2 regions of the Streptomyces sp. NPDC096176 genome follow, and region 1 is predicted to be linked to the other one. Evidence: riboswitches for the same ligand, from Rfam matches in the RefSeq annotation. Region 1 holds a riboswitch; the other holds the start of a gene.
The links. Region 1 has a riboswitch for cyclic di-AMP ahead of ACIQ7Q_RS01445 (NlpC/P60 family protein). Riboswitches for the same ligand answer to the same signal wherever they lie in the genome.

Region 1 (7,432 bases):
GTCAACATCTTCATCGCCACGCTCTGGACCTGAGCAGCGGTCCGCTCGGGCCTGAGGGGCGGTCCGCTCCGGGCCTGAGGGGCGGCCCGGACGCGACCTGAGTGGCGGTCCGGGCCGACGCGGCGGACACACGGATGCCCGGACGGCCGAGCCGTCCGACCGCTCGCCATAGCCCAGGCATGTGGACTACGGCCCGCTTCTTCGGTGCGTGCGCTGTCCATCCTCCGCGGCCGGGGTACTGCGGGGCCGCAAGATCGGTGGCCGAGTGTCCACGGCAGCCCGAGCGTTGGAGGAGGTTCACGCCCCAACCGGCCGCAGCTCCCAGTAGGGAACTGCGGCCGGGCAGGATGTACCGCTCGGAGACGGTGTACGGCTTCGGCGTCTGCGGCTGATGACGGCGCACGCCCCGCCTCACTACCGGTCGTCGGAGAGCACCGGGTCCACGACCTTGCGGCGGCGTCCCCAGCGCTTGTTGGCCTGGAGGTCTTCCTGCGCCGACGACTCGTCCATGGATACGAGCGAAAGGACCTCCGTCTTCGCGGGCAGCTCCGGGGACGAGGGGTAATCGGTAGCCACGGACGCCGATACGGCCGAGGATGCCGAGGGGACGTCCTCGACGAGCGGCACCAGACGCTCGCCGCGAACCTTGGCGTCACTCTTGGCATCGCTCTGGTCCTTGCCCTTGCGTCCCCGCCACAGCCCCCGGGACTGGAGGGCGGTGCCGAGGTTGTTCAGGGCCCGGCCCTCGTTGTCGCCGAGTTCCGTGAACCGGGCGGCGGCCTGCTGATGTGCGTCGATGGCCTCGTCGAACCGTCGCACCTGCTGCAAAGCCATGCCCAGATTGTTCAGGGCTCGGCCTTCGCCCTCGTTGTCGCCGAGTTCCGTGAACCGGGCGGCGGCCTGCTGATGTGCGTCGATGGCCTCGTCGAACCGTCGCACCTGCTGCAAAGCCGTACCCAGATTGTTCAGGGCTCGGCCTTCGCCCTCGTTGTCGCCGAGTTCCGTGAACCGGGTGGCGGCCTGCTGATGTGCGTCGATGGCCTCGTCGAACCGTCGCACCTGCTGCAAAGCCGTACCCAGATTGTTCAGGGCTCGGCCCTCACCGTCATGGTCGCCGAGTTCCGTGAACCGGGCGGCGGCCTGCTGATGTGCGTCGATGGCCTCGTCGAACCGCCGCACCTGCTGCGAAGCCGTACCCAGATTGTTCAGGGCCTGCCCCTCGCGGTGTTGGTCACCCAGATGGGTGAACCGGGTGGCGGCCTGCTGATGTGCGTCGATGGCCTCGTCGAACCGTCGCACCTGCTGCAAAGCCGTACCCAGATTGTTCAGGGCCTGCGCCTCGCGGTGATGGTCACCCAGCTCGGCGAAACGAGCGGCGGCCTGCTGATGTGCGTCGATGGCCTCGTCGAACCGCCGCACCTGCTGCAAAGCCATGCCCAGATTGTTCAGGGCCCGTCCTTCGGCATGGCTCTCGCCCAGCTCGCGGCAGGTGACGAGGTCGTGCTGGTGGGCGTCGATGGCCTCGTCGAACCGCTGCACCTGCTGCAGGGCGACGCCGAGGCTGTTCAGCGCCCGGCTCTCGCCATGGCGTTCGCCCAGCTCGCGGCAGATTATCAGGTCCTGCTGGTAGCTCATGCGTGTCTCCTGGGGGTCGCGCCGTTGATGTCGACACCCTCAGCAATCAGCCAAACTCGGACGGCCGCAACCGGTCAGGGGCCGGTGGCATCCAACCGAATGGCGCTTTCGCCTGTCTGGCGGACGCAGGCTGCCACAACTGCCCGGCCGACTCCTCGTCGGCGCCGGCGCCGCGGACGCCGCGTCTCCCGCCGCACAGGCCGTCGAACTGGGCCGCTACCTCCGGTACGTCCACACGGTACGGAGCCTTGATGTCCGCCACCGTGACCAGCCCGTCCGCATGCGTCAGCAGCAGATCCGGTACGTGCCGACGGATGCCGGCTCCGTCGTCCCCGCATACCTGGAACGGCTGAGCGGCAATCTCGGCTACATCCTGGGCAAAATCCGCCAGCACGATGCGGGCGAGCTCCAAACGGCTCTCGTAGGGCACCAGACGATCGCCGCGTCACCGCGTGGTACCAGCCCGAGTAGTGCCGACGCCTCTTGTACCAGCGGAACTCCCGCACCGGCAGCCCGGCCGCTACCTCTTCACTCACCAGCAGATGCGACGAGGTCTCCGCGAAGACCCCGTCTGCCTGGCGGTAGCGGACCTCCATAGCTCTGGCCTCAGCCGTTGGCTCTCGAACCGATACGTACGGCACCGCCACCGGCGATATACGTACCCGAAGGGACACAGAAGGTGATCCCGGCCGAGACTGCCCATTGGCTGCGGCGTCCCATGCATCGGGGGAGGGCAAGGATGCTGTGAGTGGCCGAGGGCCACTCTACGGAGTGATTCTCAGCGACCTGTCGCAGACGACAAGTTGACGACAGATCGCTGAGAATCTGACAGATCTAAAGCGGCCCTACAGCTGGCCGCCCTGCGTCAGGCGGGGCGGACGCTGCCGTAGATGGGCATGTAGTAGATCGACTCCTCGCGGACGTTGGCGCCCGGCTTGGGGGCGTGGATCATCTTGCCGTCGCCGATGTATATGCCGACGTGGCTGATGTCGTCGTAGAAGAAGACCAGATCGCCGGGGAGCAGATCGGCCGTCTGCACGCGGGAGCCCACCTCCACCTGGTCCCAGGTGGTGCGCGGCAGGTCCACACCGGCGGCCTTCCACGCGGCCTGGGTGAGGCCGGAGCAGTCGTACGAGCTGGGTCCCGTCGCGCCCCAGACGTACGGCTTGCCGATCTGGGTGCGGGCGAACGCGAGGACCTTGTCGGCCTTGGCCGCGTAGGTGCCGTCGTCCGTGCCGGTACCGGTCCCGGCGCCCGTGCCGGTGTCCCCGCCCGGGGTGGTCTCGCGCTCCTGCCGCTGCCGCTGCCGTTCCGCCTCCGCTTCGGCGCGTGCCGCCGCCTCGGCCTTTGCCTTCGCCTCGGCCTTGCGGCGCGCCTCCTCCTCCTTCTTCCGCTCGATCGCGGCGAGCCGTGCCTTCTCCTCGGCCGTCAGCTTCGACAACAGCGTGCGTGCCTCGGCGAGCTTGGTCTGCACGGTCTGCTTGCTGGTGCGCAGGGACTCCTGGGAGTCCGTGAGGGACTCGAGGCTCTTCGTCGCCTCCGCGCGCTGCTTGGCAGCCGCCGCCCGCTCGGTCTCGTACTCGGTGACGGTCCTGCGCTGCTGGTCCGTCATGCGGTCCATCAGCTGCGTCTGGTCGAAGTACGCCTGCGGGCTGTCCGCGAACATCAGGGCGGCGGTGGGGGTGACGGCGCCGGTGCGGTACTGGGCGGCCGCATAGTTGCCGAGGGCGCGGCGGGACTCGTTCAGCTTCTCGGTGCGCTTGGCCGCGTCGTCGAGCAGCTGGTCCACCTCTTGGCGCTTCTCCGCCGTGGCTTCCTTGGCCTTGTTGAACTCCTGGGTGGCGCTGCCCGCCTGCCGATACAGGTCGTCGACCTTCTTCTGCACCTCTTCGATGCTGGGCTTCGGGTCGGAGGGTGCGGCGGTCGCGCTCTGCGTGGAGAGCAGCGTCACACCGGCGAGGGCTGCCGTCGTGAACCCGACGGCGGGGGAGGGCTTTGCGGTTCGGCTGCGGGGCTTGCGATGCGACGCCAAGGCCGGCATCTCCTTCTTCCGTGGACCGCCTACCGGGTTAGCTGTCGGGTTCGGGCGGAACGGAAGACGCCCTACGGACCGAGTGGTGCGCGGTCCGATTCACCCCGGTTGTGCATGGTGGGTCCCCGGTTCCGAACTCCCTTGACGGGAGCCCGGATTCGGCGCAGGCCGCCCGTTCGGCGTGGTTCGCCAGGAGGGGTACGGGCCGCCTGGTCGAGCACGCTAGCCAACTCGTGTGTGTGCTGTGAAGGTTGATGTTCGATATGTCCGATACATTTTCGTGACCTTTTTCCGCGGGCGGCCGTCGGGCGGGCCGCTGTGGCAGGGCGGATGCGTCCCGTCACGTACCGTGTCCCGCTCGTGTCCCCGATGCGGCCACGGGCTGTCGGTCCGGCCGCCTAGACTCGTTAAGCGATGAGCAGCCTCTTTGACGACAGCTTCCTGGCGGACCTCCAGCCCGACGGGGACGAGCAACCGCCGCCGCCCGAGGAATCGGCTCCGGAGCAGCTTCCGGACGATCTCTTCCAGGGCGCGTTCGACGTGCCTCCGGCCCGCGACGGGTACTACCGCGACGGCGCCCCGCGCCCTGTCGTGGACCCCGCCGCCCTGCTCGAGGGGCTGAACGAACAACAGCGTGCGGCCGTCGTCCACACAGGGTCACCGCTGCTCATCGTGGCCGGCGCCGGCTCCGGCAAGACCCGGGTCCTCACCCACCGCATCGCGCATCTGCTGGGCACGCGGCATGTCCACCCCGGCCAGATACTGGCGATCACCTTCACCAACAAGGCCGCCGGTGAGATGAAGGAGCGCGTCGAGGACCTGGTCGGCCCGCGCGCCAATGCGATGTGGGTCATGACCTTCCACAGCGCCTGCGTCCGGATTCTGCGCCGCGAGTCGAAGAAGCTGGGCTTCACGTCGTCGTTCTCGATCTACGACGCGGCGGACTCCAAGCGGCTGATGTCGCTGGTCTGCCGTGATCTGGATCTCGACCCGAAGAAGTTCCCGCCGAAGTCCTTCAGCGCCAAGATCTCGAACCTGAAGAACGAGCTGATCGACGAGGAGACCTTCGCCGACCAGGCCCAGGACGGCTTCGAGAAGACGCTCGCAGAGGCGTACCGGATGTACCAGGCGCGGCTGCGCGAGGCCAACGCCCTGGACTTCGATGACATCATCATGACCACCGTCCACCTGCTCCAGGCGTTCCCGGATGTCGCCGAGCACTACCAGCGGCGGTTCCGGCACGTCCTCGTCGACGAGTACCAGGACACCAACCACGCTCAGTACACGCTCGTGCGCGAGCTGGTGGGCAAGGGGTACGAGGACCTGGCCCCGGCCGAGCTGTGCGTCGTCGGCGACGCCGACCAGTCGATCTACGCCTTCCGTGGCGCGACCATCCGCAACATCCTCCAGTTCGAGGAGGACTATCCGGACGCGACGACGATCCTGCTGGAGCAGAACTACCGCTCCACCCAGACGATCCTCTCCGCCGCCAACGCCGTCATCGAGCGCAACGAGTCCCGCCGCCCCAAGAACCTGTGGACCAACGCGGGCGCCGGCGCGCAGATCACCGGCTACGTCGCGGACACCGAGCACGACGAGGCGCAGTTCGTCGCCGACGAGATCGACCGGCTCACGGACGCAGGAGAGGCGAAGGCCGGCGACGTCGCCGTCTTCTACCGGACGAACGCCCAGTCGCGTGTCTTCGAAGAGATCTTCATCCGCGTCGGCCTGCCCTACAAGGTCGTCGGCGGAGTGCGCTTCTACGAGCGCAAAGAGGTCCGCGACGTACTGGCGTACCTGCGCGTCCTCGCCAACCCCGAGGACAACGTCCCGCTGCGCCGCATCCTCAACGTGCCCAAGCGCGGTATCGGCGAGCGCGCGGAGGCGATGATCGACGCCCTCGCGCTGCGGGAGAAGATCACCTTCCCGCAGGCGCTGCGCCGCGTCGACGAGGCGTACGGCATGGCGGCCCGCTCGGCGAACGCGGTCAAGCGGTTCAACGTGCTGATGGAGGAGCTGCGCACGATCGCCGACTCGGGCGCGGGCCCGGCCGTCGTACTGGAAGCCGTGCTGGAGCGGACCGGCTACCTCGCCGAACTGCAGGCGTCCACGGACCCGCAGGACGAGACCCGCATCGAGAACCTCCAGGAACTGGCGGCGGTCGCGCTCGAGTTCGAGCAGGAGCGCGATGAGGAAGAAGGCGCGGGGACGCTCGCCGAGTTCCTCGAGAAGGTGGCGCTCGTCGCCGACTCCGACCAGATCCCCGACGAGGACGACGAGGGCACCGGCGTCATCACGCTGATGACCCTGCACACCGCAAAGGGTCTCGAGTTCCCCGTCGTGTTCCTGACCGGCATGGAGGACGGCGTTTTCCCGCACATGCGGGCGCTGGGGCAGACGAAGGAGCTGGAGGAGGAGCGGCGCCTGGCGTACGTCGGCATCACCCGCGCCCGTGAGCGGCTCTATCTGACCCGGTCGACGTTGCGCAGCGCATGGGGCCAGCCTTCGTACAACCCGCCGTCGCGCTTCCTCGAGGAGATTCCCGGACAGCATCTGACCTGGAAGCGGACCGGTCCGATGGCCGCGCCGGCGGGGCCGACATCGGGTATCGCGTCCTCCCTGTCGTCGTCCCGCTCGCGCGGCGGCGCATCGGGCTTCGCCACACGGCGTACGGGCGACAAGCCGGTGATCTCGCTGGCGGTCGGCGACCGGGTCACCCACGACCAGTTCGGGCTGGGGACCGTGGTGGGGGTCACGGGCTCCGGCTCCGAGGCGCAGGCGACGATCGACTTCGGGGACGAGAAGCCCAAGCGGCTGCTGCTGAGGTACGCGCCGGTCGAGAAGCTCTGACGGTTTCGAGGCGCGCCGGCGGTTCAAGAAGCTCTGACAGAACCGGGCCCCCGCGGGGGCCCGGTTCTTGCCGTTCACGTGGTGCGGACGCCGCCTACGTCGGCTCTATGCCGTGGCTGCGGAGCCACGGCAGCGGGTCGATGGCCGCGCCGCCGCCGGGCCGGACCTCGAAGTGCAGGTGCGGGCCGGTGGAGTTGCCCGAGTTGCCCGAGTATGCGATGACGTCGCCAGCCTTGACCGAGCCGCTGCGGATCTTGGTGCTGCTGAGGTGGCAGTACCAGGTCTCGGTGCCGTCGGCCGCCGTCACGATGGCCATGTTGCCGTAGGCGCTGTTCCACTGCGTGCGGACGGTGCCGTCCGTCGCGGCCATGACCTCGGTGCCGTACTGGACGGGGAAGTCGATACCGCTGTGCAGGGACATCCAGTTGACACCGGACTGGCCGTAGTACGCGCTGAGCCCGTCCTGCTTCACCGGCATCATGAACTTGGGGCGCAGCGCCTCACGGCGAGCGGCCTCCTCCTCGCGCTTCTTCTTCTCCGCCGCCTGGCGCGCCTTGAGGTCGAGGCGTTCCTGCGTGCGGGAGGCGCGGTCGCCGAAGTCACGGGCGTCGGCGCTGAGCGCGGCGAGCTGGGTGTCCATGGCGTTGTTGGCGGCGACCGGCTCGACGGAAGCCGGGTCGGCGGCCGTGACGTTGCTCTTGCCGTCCTTCGTCTCGCTGCCGCTGCCGAGACCGCTGACGGACGCGGCGGCTACGCCGGCGACACCCATGACACAGGCGGAGGGCACGGCGACGGTCAGCAGCGCCGAGCGCTTGGCCGGCGTACGGCGGCGGCCGCGACTTCCGCCGCTGCGGCGGACCGGGCGGGGGGTGACGGGGGTGGCGGGCATGGTCTGTGCGGGCGCGTCGTGTTCCG
Region 2 (7,432 bases), on a different contig from region 1:
CTGACGCGGACCATTGTGGACCGTGCCGCTGACAACCCCGACCGCGACCCGGGATACCACCCGCCCCCAGGGGGGAACAGTGCAGATCGCGGCCCGGGAACTTCGCCAGGTGTCAGCACGCTTGCATACAGTGGCAGGTCTGGGAGCAAATCCAGTTTTCGCGATCGAAGGGACGTACATGCCCATGGGTCACACGGCCACAGCGCAGGCCGGTTCCGGCGGCCTGACAGCGACCGAGCACCGCCTGGCCAACGGCCTGCGCGTGGTGCTCTCCGAGGACCACCTGACCCCGGTCGCCGCGGTCTGCCTCTGGTACGACGTCGGTTCACGCCACGAGGTCAAGGGCCGTACAGGACTCGCCCACCTCTTCGAGCACTTGATGTTCCAGGGCTCGGGCCAGGTGCAGGGGAACGGTCACTTCGAGCTCGTCCAGGGAGCCGGCGGCTCGCTGAACGGCACCACCAGCTTCGAGCGGACCAACTACTTCGAGACGATGCCCACGCATCAGCTGGAGCTGGCGCTCTGGCTGGAGGCCGACCGTATGGGATCGCTGCTGGCCGCCCTCGACGAGGAGTCGATGGAGAACCAGCGCGACGTGGTCAAGAACGAGCGCCGCCAGCGCTACGACAACGTGCCGTACGGCACGGCCTTCGAGAAGCTGACCGCCCTCGCCTACCCGGAGGGCCACCCGTACCACCACACCCCGATCGGCTCGATGGCCGACCTGGACGCGGCCACCCTCGAGGACGCCCGCGCCTTCTTCCGTACGTACTACGCGCCCAACAACGCCGTGCTGTCGGTGGTCGGCGACATCGATCCCGAGCAGACGCTCGCCTGGATCGAGAAGTACTTCGGGTCCATCCCGTCCCACGACGGCAAGCAGCCGCCCCGGGACGGCAGCCTGCCGGAGAACATCGGCGCGCAGCTTCGTGAGGAGATCGTCGAGGAGGTTCCGGCCCGCGCCCTGATGGCCGCCTACCGCCTCCCGCACGACGGCACGCGCGAGTGCGACGCGGCCGACCTGGCGCTGACCGTCCTCGGTGGCGGCGAGTCCTCCCGGCTGCACAACCGTCTGGTCCGACGGGACCGGACGGCCGTCGCGGCCGGATTCGGTCTGCTGCGGCTGGCCGGCGCCCCGTCGATGGGCTGGCTCGACGTCAAGACGTCCGGCGGCGTCGACGTCCCGCAGATCGAGGCGGCCGTCGACGAGGAGCTGGCGCGTTTCGCGGCCGAGGGCCCCACGGCGGAGGAGATGGAGCGCGCACAGGCCCAGCTGGAGCGTGAATGGCTGGACCGGCTCGGCACCGTTGCCGGCCGTGCCGACGAACTGTGCCGCTACGCGGTGCTGTTCGGCGACCCGCAGCTGGCGCTCACCGCTGTGAAGCGGGTGCTCGAGGTCACCGCAGAGGAGGTGCAGGCGGTCGCCAAGGCCAGGCTGCACCCCGAGAACAGGGCGGTGCTGGTCTACGAACCGATCGCCGAAGAGACCGAAGCGGCCGACGAGAACGAGCACGAGGGGACGGACCAGTGAGCGACGCTGCCGTGACCATGGACTTCCACCCGCAGCCGAAGGCGGGCGCCCCCCGCCCCTGGGCCTTTCCGGCGCCCGAGCGCGGCACTCTCGACAACGGCCTGACGGTGCTGCGCTGCCACCGCCCCGGCCAGCAGGTGGTGGCCGTCGAGATCTCGCTCGACGCCCCGCTGGACGCCGAGCCCGAGGGCATCGACGGTGTCGCCACGATCATGGCGCGCGCGCTCTCCGAGGGCACTGACAAGCACTCCGCCGAGGAGTTCGCCGCCGAGCTGGAGCGCTGCGGCGCCACACTCGACGCGCACGCCGACCACCCAGGCGTCCGGGTCTCGCTGGAAGTTCCGGTCTCCCGGCTGCACAAGGCTCTCGGCCTGCTCGCCGAGGCGCTGCGCGCCCCTGCCTTCGCGGACGGCGAGGTCGAGCGGCTGGTCCGCAACCGCCTCGACGAGATCCCGCACGAGACGGCCAACCCGGGCCGCCGGGCCGCAAAGCAGCTGTCCAAGGAGCTCTTCCCGGCCGATCTGCGTGTCTCGCGCCCGCGCCAGGGCACCGAGGAGACCGTGGCCCGGATCGACTCGGCGGCCGTGCGTGCCTTCTTCGATGCGCACGTGCGCCCCGCCACCGCGACAGCGGTGGTCGTCGGCGACCTCACCGGCGTCGACCTGAACGCCGTCCTCGCCGAGACGCTGGGCACCTGGACGGGCGACAGCGCGGAGCCCCGCCCCGTGCCGGCGATCAGCGCCGACGACACCGGCCGGGTGGTCATCGTCAACCGCCCCGGCGCCGTGCAGACGCAGCTGCTCATCGGCCGTATCGGTGCGGACCGCCACGACCGCGTCTGGCCCGCCCAGGTGCTGGGCACGTACTGCCTCGGCGGCACCCTCACCTCCCGCCTCGACCGCGTGCTCCGCGAGGAGAAGGGGTACACCTACGGGGTGCGGGCCTTCGCCCAGGTGCTGCGCTCCGCGCCGGACGGTTCGGGCGCCTCGATGCTCGCCATCAGCGGCTCCGTGGACACCCCCAACACCGGCCCGGCGCTCGAGGACCTGTGGAAGGTGCTCCGCACGCTTGCGGCCGAGGGGCTCACCGAGGCAGAGCGCGATGTCGCCGTGCAGAACCTGGTGGGCGTCGCGCCGCTGAAGTACGAGACGGCGGCGTCCGTGGCGGGCACGCTGGCCGATCAGGTCGAGCAGCACCTTCCGGACGACTACCAGGCACAGCTGTATCTGCGGCTGGCGGAGACGGGCACGGTGGAGGCCACGGCGGCGGTGGTCAACGCCTTCCCGGTGGACCGGCTGGTCACCGTGCTCGTCGGTGACGCGGCGCAGATCGAGGAACCGGTCAAGGCCCTCGGGATCGGTGAAGTGACCGTCGTCACGGGCTGATTGAAAGTCGCTTATCGGTCATACAGTTCGAAACGGGCATGTGGTGCCCAAGTGGAACCCCGGCTTCGGATCGTTTGCCGGGGTTCCGCCCTTTGTCGCTTTTGTGAGGGAGATGGCCGTTCTGCTCTGTGGCATGCGCTACAAAATGGGCTGTCCGTTTGGTGATTGACAGATGAGCTGCCTAGCGTCGATCCGGCTGTTCGCCAGAAGATCGCCGCACCCGTGGCATCGGACAGTCATCGCCGAGTCCCCGTCAGGCGCGAGCCTGGGGAGCCGGGGACCCACGAAGTCCCTGGGGTGAATCGGACGCCTTCGCCCGCGCGGAGGGGCCCGTAGGAGACCTTCCTGCTCCGAACCCGTCAGCTAACCCGGTAGGCGAGAAGGAAGGAAAGGACCAGCCTCTTCATGGCGTTCACCCGTGCCACCGGGAAGCACCGTGCCCCGAGCCGCCTGACGCGCCGCAGGGCGAACCTCGCGGGCGTCGCTGCCCTCGCCACCACCGGCGTCATCGGCAGCTTCGCCTCCCCGGCGCTCGCCGCCGACGCCGAGGCCGCTCCCGTCGAGGACACCGGTCTCACTCATATCGTCTCCATGGGATCGATCGCCGACGAGATAGCCGACCAGGCCGCCGCCCAGGAGCGGGAGGCCGAGGAGGCCGCCGCCGAGGCGCGGGCGAAGGCAAAGGCCGAGGCCGAGGCGAAGCGCAAGGCCGAGGCCCGCGCCAAGGCGGCCCGCGAGGCCGAGGAGCGCGCCGCCCGCGAGGCCGAGCGCAAGCGCCTGAACTCCTTCCGGCTCCCCATCGCCGGCTCCTTCGTGACCACCGGCTACAAGACCGGTGGCACCCTGTGGTCCTCCGGCAGCCACTCGGGAGTCGACTTCCGCGCTGCGTCCGGCAGTTCGGTCGTCGCCGTCGGCTCCGGCACCGTGGTCGAGGCCGGCTGGGGCGGCGCGTACGGCAACAACATCGTCATCCGCATGAACGACGGCACCTACACGCAGTACGGCCACCTGTCGTCCATCGGAGTCTCCGTCGGCCAGCAGGTCACCCCCGGCCAGCAGATCGGTCTCTCCGGCTCGACCGGCAACTCGACCGGCCCGCACCTGCACTTCGAGGCCCGGACCACCGCGGACTACGGCTCCGACATCGACCCCGTCGCCTACCTGCGCTCGCACGGCGTCAGCGTCTGACCCGCCCCAGCAGTGTCCGAGGGCCCCCGGCATCCCCGCCGGGGGCCTTCGGCGTTTTGCGTGGCGTTTCCGCCATTCCGCGATTGCCCGCTCATTCAAAAGGTTCCATGGATTCCCGCCTGCCGTCGGAAAATCGAGCGCATTGCAATAGAGTCACGGGAACACGCGTCAATCAGTTGCGTTTCGCTCGGATCAAGGCGGAGGTTCGGTCATGCGCATTCCCGCGCACTCGGTATGCACGGCGATCCGCGAAGACATCGTCTCCGGCGTGTTCGAACGCGGCAGTCGGCTCACCGAGGAGCAGCTGGCACGCCGCTACGGAGTCTCCCGCGTTCCCGTGCGCGAGGCGTTGCGCACCCTGGAGTCGGAGGGGTTCGTCGTCACCCGGCGGCACGCGGGCGCCTGCGTCGCCGAGCCCACCGAGCAGGAGGCCGCCGACCTCCTCGAGATCCGCATGCTGCTGGAGCCGCTGGGCGCGGCGCGCGCCGCCCAGCGGCGCACGGAAGCGCATTTGAAGGTGCTGCGCGGCCTGGTCAGACTGGGCCGGGACAGGGCGCGGCGGGGACAGGGCGAGGACCTGCGCTCCCTCGACGCCTGGTTCCACGAGACCCTCGCCCAGGCCTGCGGCAGCCCCGGTCTGACGGCTCTGCTGATTCAGCTGCGGCACAAGACCGCCTGGATGTACGCCGTGGAGCAGCCGGCCGAGCCGGTCGAGTCCTGGGCCGAGCACGGGGCGATCGTGGACGCCGTGGCGCGCCGCGACGCCGAGCGCGCGCGGGCGCTGACCGCCCTGCACGCCGAGCGGGTCGCGGCGGCGCACCGGCTGCGGCGCACGGTGCGGGTGAGGACTTCGCAACCTGCCGTAAACACGGCGAGCGGCCGGAATTAACAGGCGGCGTATACAAAAGGGAAGCGGTGGAGCCGGGTCGTTTTATGCTGCCCGGAATTGCTCGGGGGAGCAGTAAGCGAAAAGCCGCGGCACTTCTGAATTCGAAGCGCCGCGGCTTTGTCGTGCGTGATTCCTGCTCTGCCGCGGGGGCGGTGTGCTCCGCACGGCGTCGCGCCACCGTGGGGTGGTGCGTGCTCCGCCCGTGCCACGCGCCTCATGCCGCGCGCCTCGCGAGCCGAGCGCTCAGACGGCCTCGGGGAGCTCGTCGAGGCCCTCCGCCACCAGCTTGGCCAGGCGGTCCAGGGCGGCCTCCGCGCCGTCCGCGTCGGAGGCGAGGACGATTTCCTCGCCGCCCTGGGCGCCGAGACCGAGCACGGCAAGCATGGAGGCGGCGTTGACCGGCGTGCCGTCGATCTTGGCGATCGTCACAGGAACGCCGGAAGCCGTCGCGGCCCGGACGAAGATGGACGCGGGGCGGGCGTGAAGGCCCTCGGCCCAGCCGACGTTGACGCGGCGCTCAGCCATGGTGTTGCCCTTCAAGTCTTGGCGGGTTGTCTAGACCAGTCTCTCATGTGCTCCGGCGTGCTCCTTGCCGACTCGGACCCGGGTGACGGACCGCCCGACCGGCCTCCTCAGCCTGCCCGCAGCCAACCGCCTTCGCGACCCGTGGGCGGGCCGTAGGCTTTCCCCATGCAGACCTCGCAGGAGCACGCCTACCCGGCTCACTGGGAAGCGGACGTGGTGCTGCGCGACGGCGGCACGGCGCGGATCCGGCCGATCACCACCGAGGACGCCGACCGGCTGGTCAGCTTCTACGAGCAGGTCTCCGACGAGTCGAAGTACTACCGGTTCTTCGCGCCGTACCCCCGGCTGTCCGACAAGGACGTCCACCGGTTCACGCACCACGACTACGTGGACCGGGTGGGCCTCGCGGTCACCATCGGCGGCGAGTTCATCGCCACCGTCCGTTACGACCGGATCGACGTACAGGGCAGGGCGGCCTCCGCGCCCGCCGACGAGGCCGAGGTCGCCTTCCTCGTCCAGGACGCCCATCAAGGCCGCGGTGTCGCCTCCGCCCTGCTCGAACACATCGCGGCCGTCGCCAGGGAGAGGGGCATCCGGCGGTTCGCCGCGGAGGTGCTCCCCGCCAACTCCAAGATGATCAAGGTGTTCCGGGACGCCGGGTACACACAGAAGCGCAGCTTCGAGGACGGCTCCGTCCATCTGACCCTCGACCTCGAGCCGACGGAGGAGTCCCTCGCCGTGCAGCGCGGCCGCGAACAGCGCGCCGAGGCGCGCTCGGTGCAGCGCCTGCTCGCGCCCGGTTCGGTAGCTGTGGTCGGCACGGGTCGGCTCCCCGGCGGCGTCGGCCGGACCGCGCTGCGCAACCTCCTCGACGGCGGGTTCACGGGCCGGGTGTACGCGGTGAACCGGGCGTTCCCCGAGGCGCGCGGCGAGATCGACGGTGTCCCCGCCGTCCGCTCGGTCGGCGACATCGATGAGCCCGTCGACCTGGCGATCGTCGCGGTCCCCGCAGCGCGGGTACCCGAAGCCGTGGCGGACTGCGGCGAGCACGGCGTCCAGGGGCTGGTGGTGCTGAGCGCCGGCTACGCGGAGAGCGGCGCGGCCGGGAGGGAACGCCAGCGCGAACTGGTGCGGCAGGCCCGGTCGTACGGGATGCGGATCATCGGCCCGAACTCGTTCGGCATCATCAGCACGTCCGACGCCGTCCGGCTCAACGCCTCGCTGGCGCCGGAGGCCCCGGCGCCCGGGCGCATCGGCCTGTTCACCCAGTCGGGGGCGATCGGCATCGCCCTGCTGTCCGGGCTGCACCGGCGTGGCGCGGGCCTGTCCTCCTTCATCTCGTCCGGCAACCGCGCGGACGTGTCCGGGAACGACTTCCTCCAGTACTGGCACGAGGACCCGGACACCGACGTCGTCCTCATGTACCTGGAGTCGATCGGCAACCCCCGCAAGTTCACCCGCCTCGCCCGGCGCACCGCCGCGCTCAAGCCGGTCGTTGTCGTGAAGGGTGCCCGGCACAGCGGCAGCGCGCCACCGGGCCACGCGGTGCCGTTCACCCGGATCCCCGACGCGACCGTCGGGGCGCTGCTGCGCCAGGCCGGCGTGATCCGCGTCGACACCGTCACCGAACTGGTCGACGCGGGCCTGATGCTGGCCGGGCAGCCGCTGCCGGGCGGGCCGCGGGTGGCGATCCTCGGCAACTCCGAGTCCCTCGGACTCCTCACCTACGACGCCTGCCTGACGGAAGGCCTGCGCCCTCTCCCGCCGCGAGACCTCACGACGGCGGCCACCCCCGCCGACTTTCGCGCGGCGCTCGCGGAGGCACTGGTCGACGACGCGTGCGACGCGGTGGTCGTGACGGCGATCCCCTGGGTCGGGGAGAACGGCCTCACGGAATCCGGCGGCGAGGTCCTC

Region 2: it holds a riboswitch for cyclic di-AMP, as region 1 does, so the genes downstream of both, ACIQ7Q_RS27175 (M23 family metallopeptidase) here and ACIQ7Q_RS01445 (NlpC/P60 family protein) in region 1, are expected to answer to the same signal.

What each region holds. Positions count from the first base shown of each region.
Region 1 covers NZ_JBIWFV010000001.1:277,743-285,174, forward strand. The annotation lists gene ACIQ7Q_RS01430 (hypothetical protein) at 1-33, shown strand, start outside; gene ACIQ7Q_RS01435 (tetratricopeptide repeat protein) at 415-1,635, opposite strand; gene ACIQ7Q_RS01440 (hypothetical protein) at 1,682-2,065, opposite strand; gene ACIQ7Q_RS01445 (NlpC/P60 family protein) at 2,501-3,676, opposite strand; cyclic di-AMP (ydaO/yuaA leader) riboswitch at 3,678-3,841, opposite strand; gene pcrA (DNA helicase PcrA) at 4,082-6,517, shown strand; gene ACIQ7Q_RS01455 (M23 family metallopeptidase) at 6,612-7,432, opposite strand, start outside.
Region 2 covers NZ_JBIWFV010000011.1:112,188-119,619, forward strand. The annotation lists gene ACIQ7Q_RS27165 (M16 family metallopeptidase) at 179-1,531, shown strand; gene ACIQ7Q_RS27170 (M16 family metallopeptidase) at 1,549-2,916, shown strand; cyclic di-AMP (ydaO/yuaA leader) riboswitch at 3,147-3,308, shown strand; gene ACIQ7Q_RS27175 (M23 family metallopeptidase) at 3,322-4,104, shown strand; gene ACIQ7Q_RS27180 (GntR family transcriptional regulator) at 4,316-4,993, shown strand; gene ACIQ7Q_RS27185 (HPr family phosphocarrier protein) at 5,237-5,518, opposite strand; gene ACIQ7Q_RS27190 (GNAT family N-acetyltransferase) at 5,684-7,432, shown strand, end outside.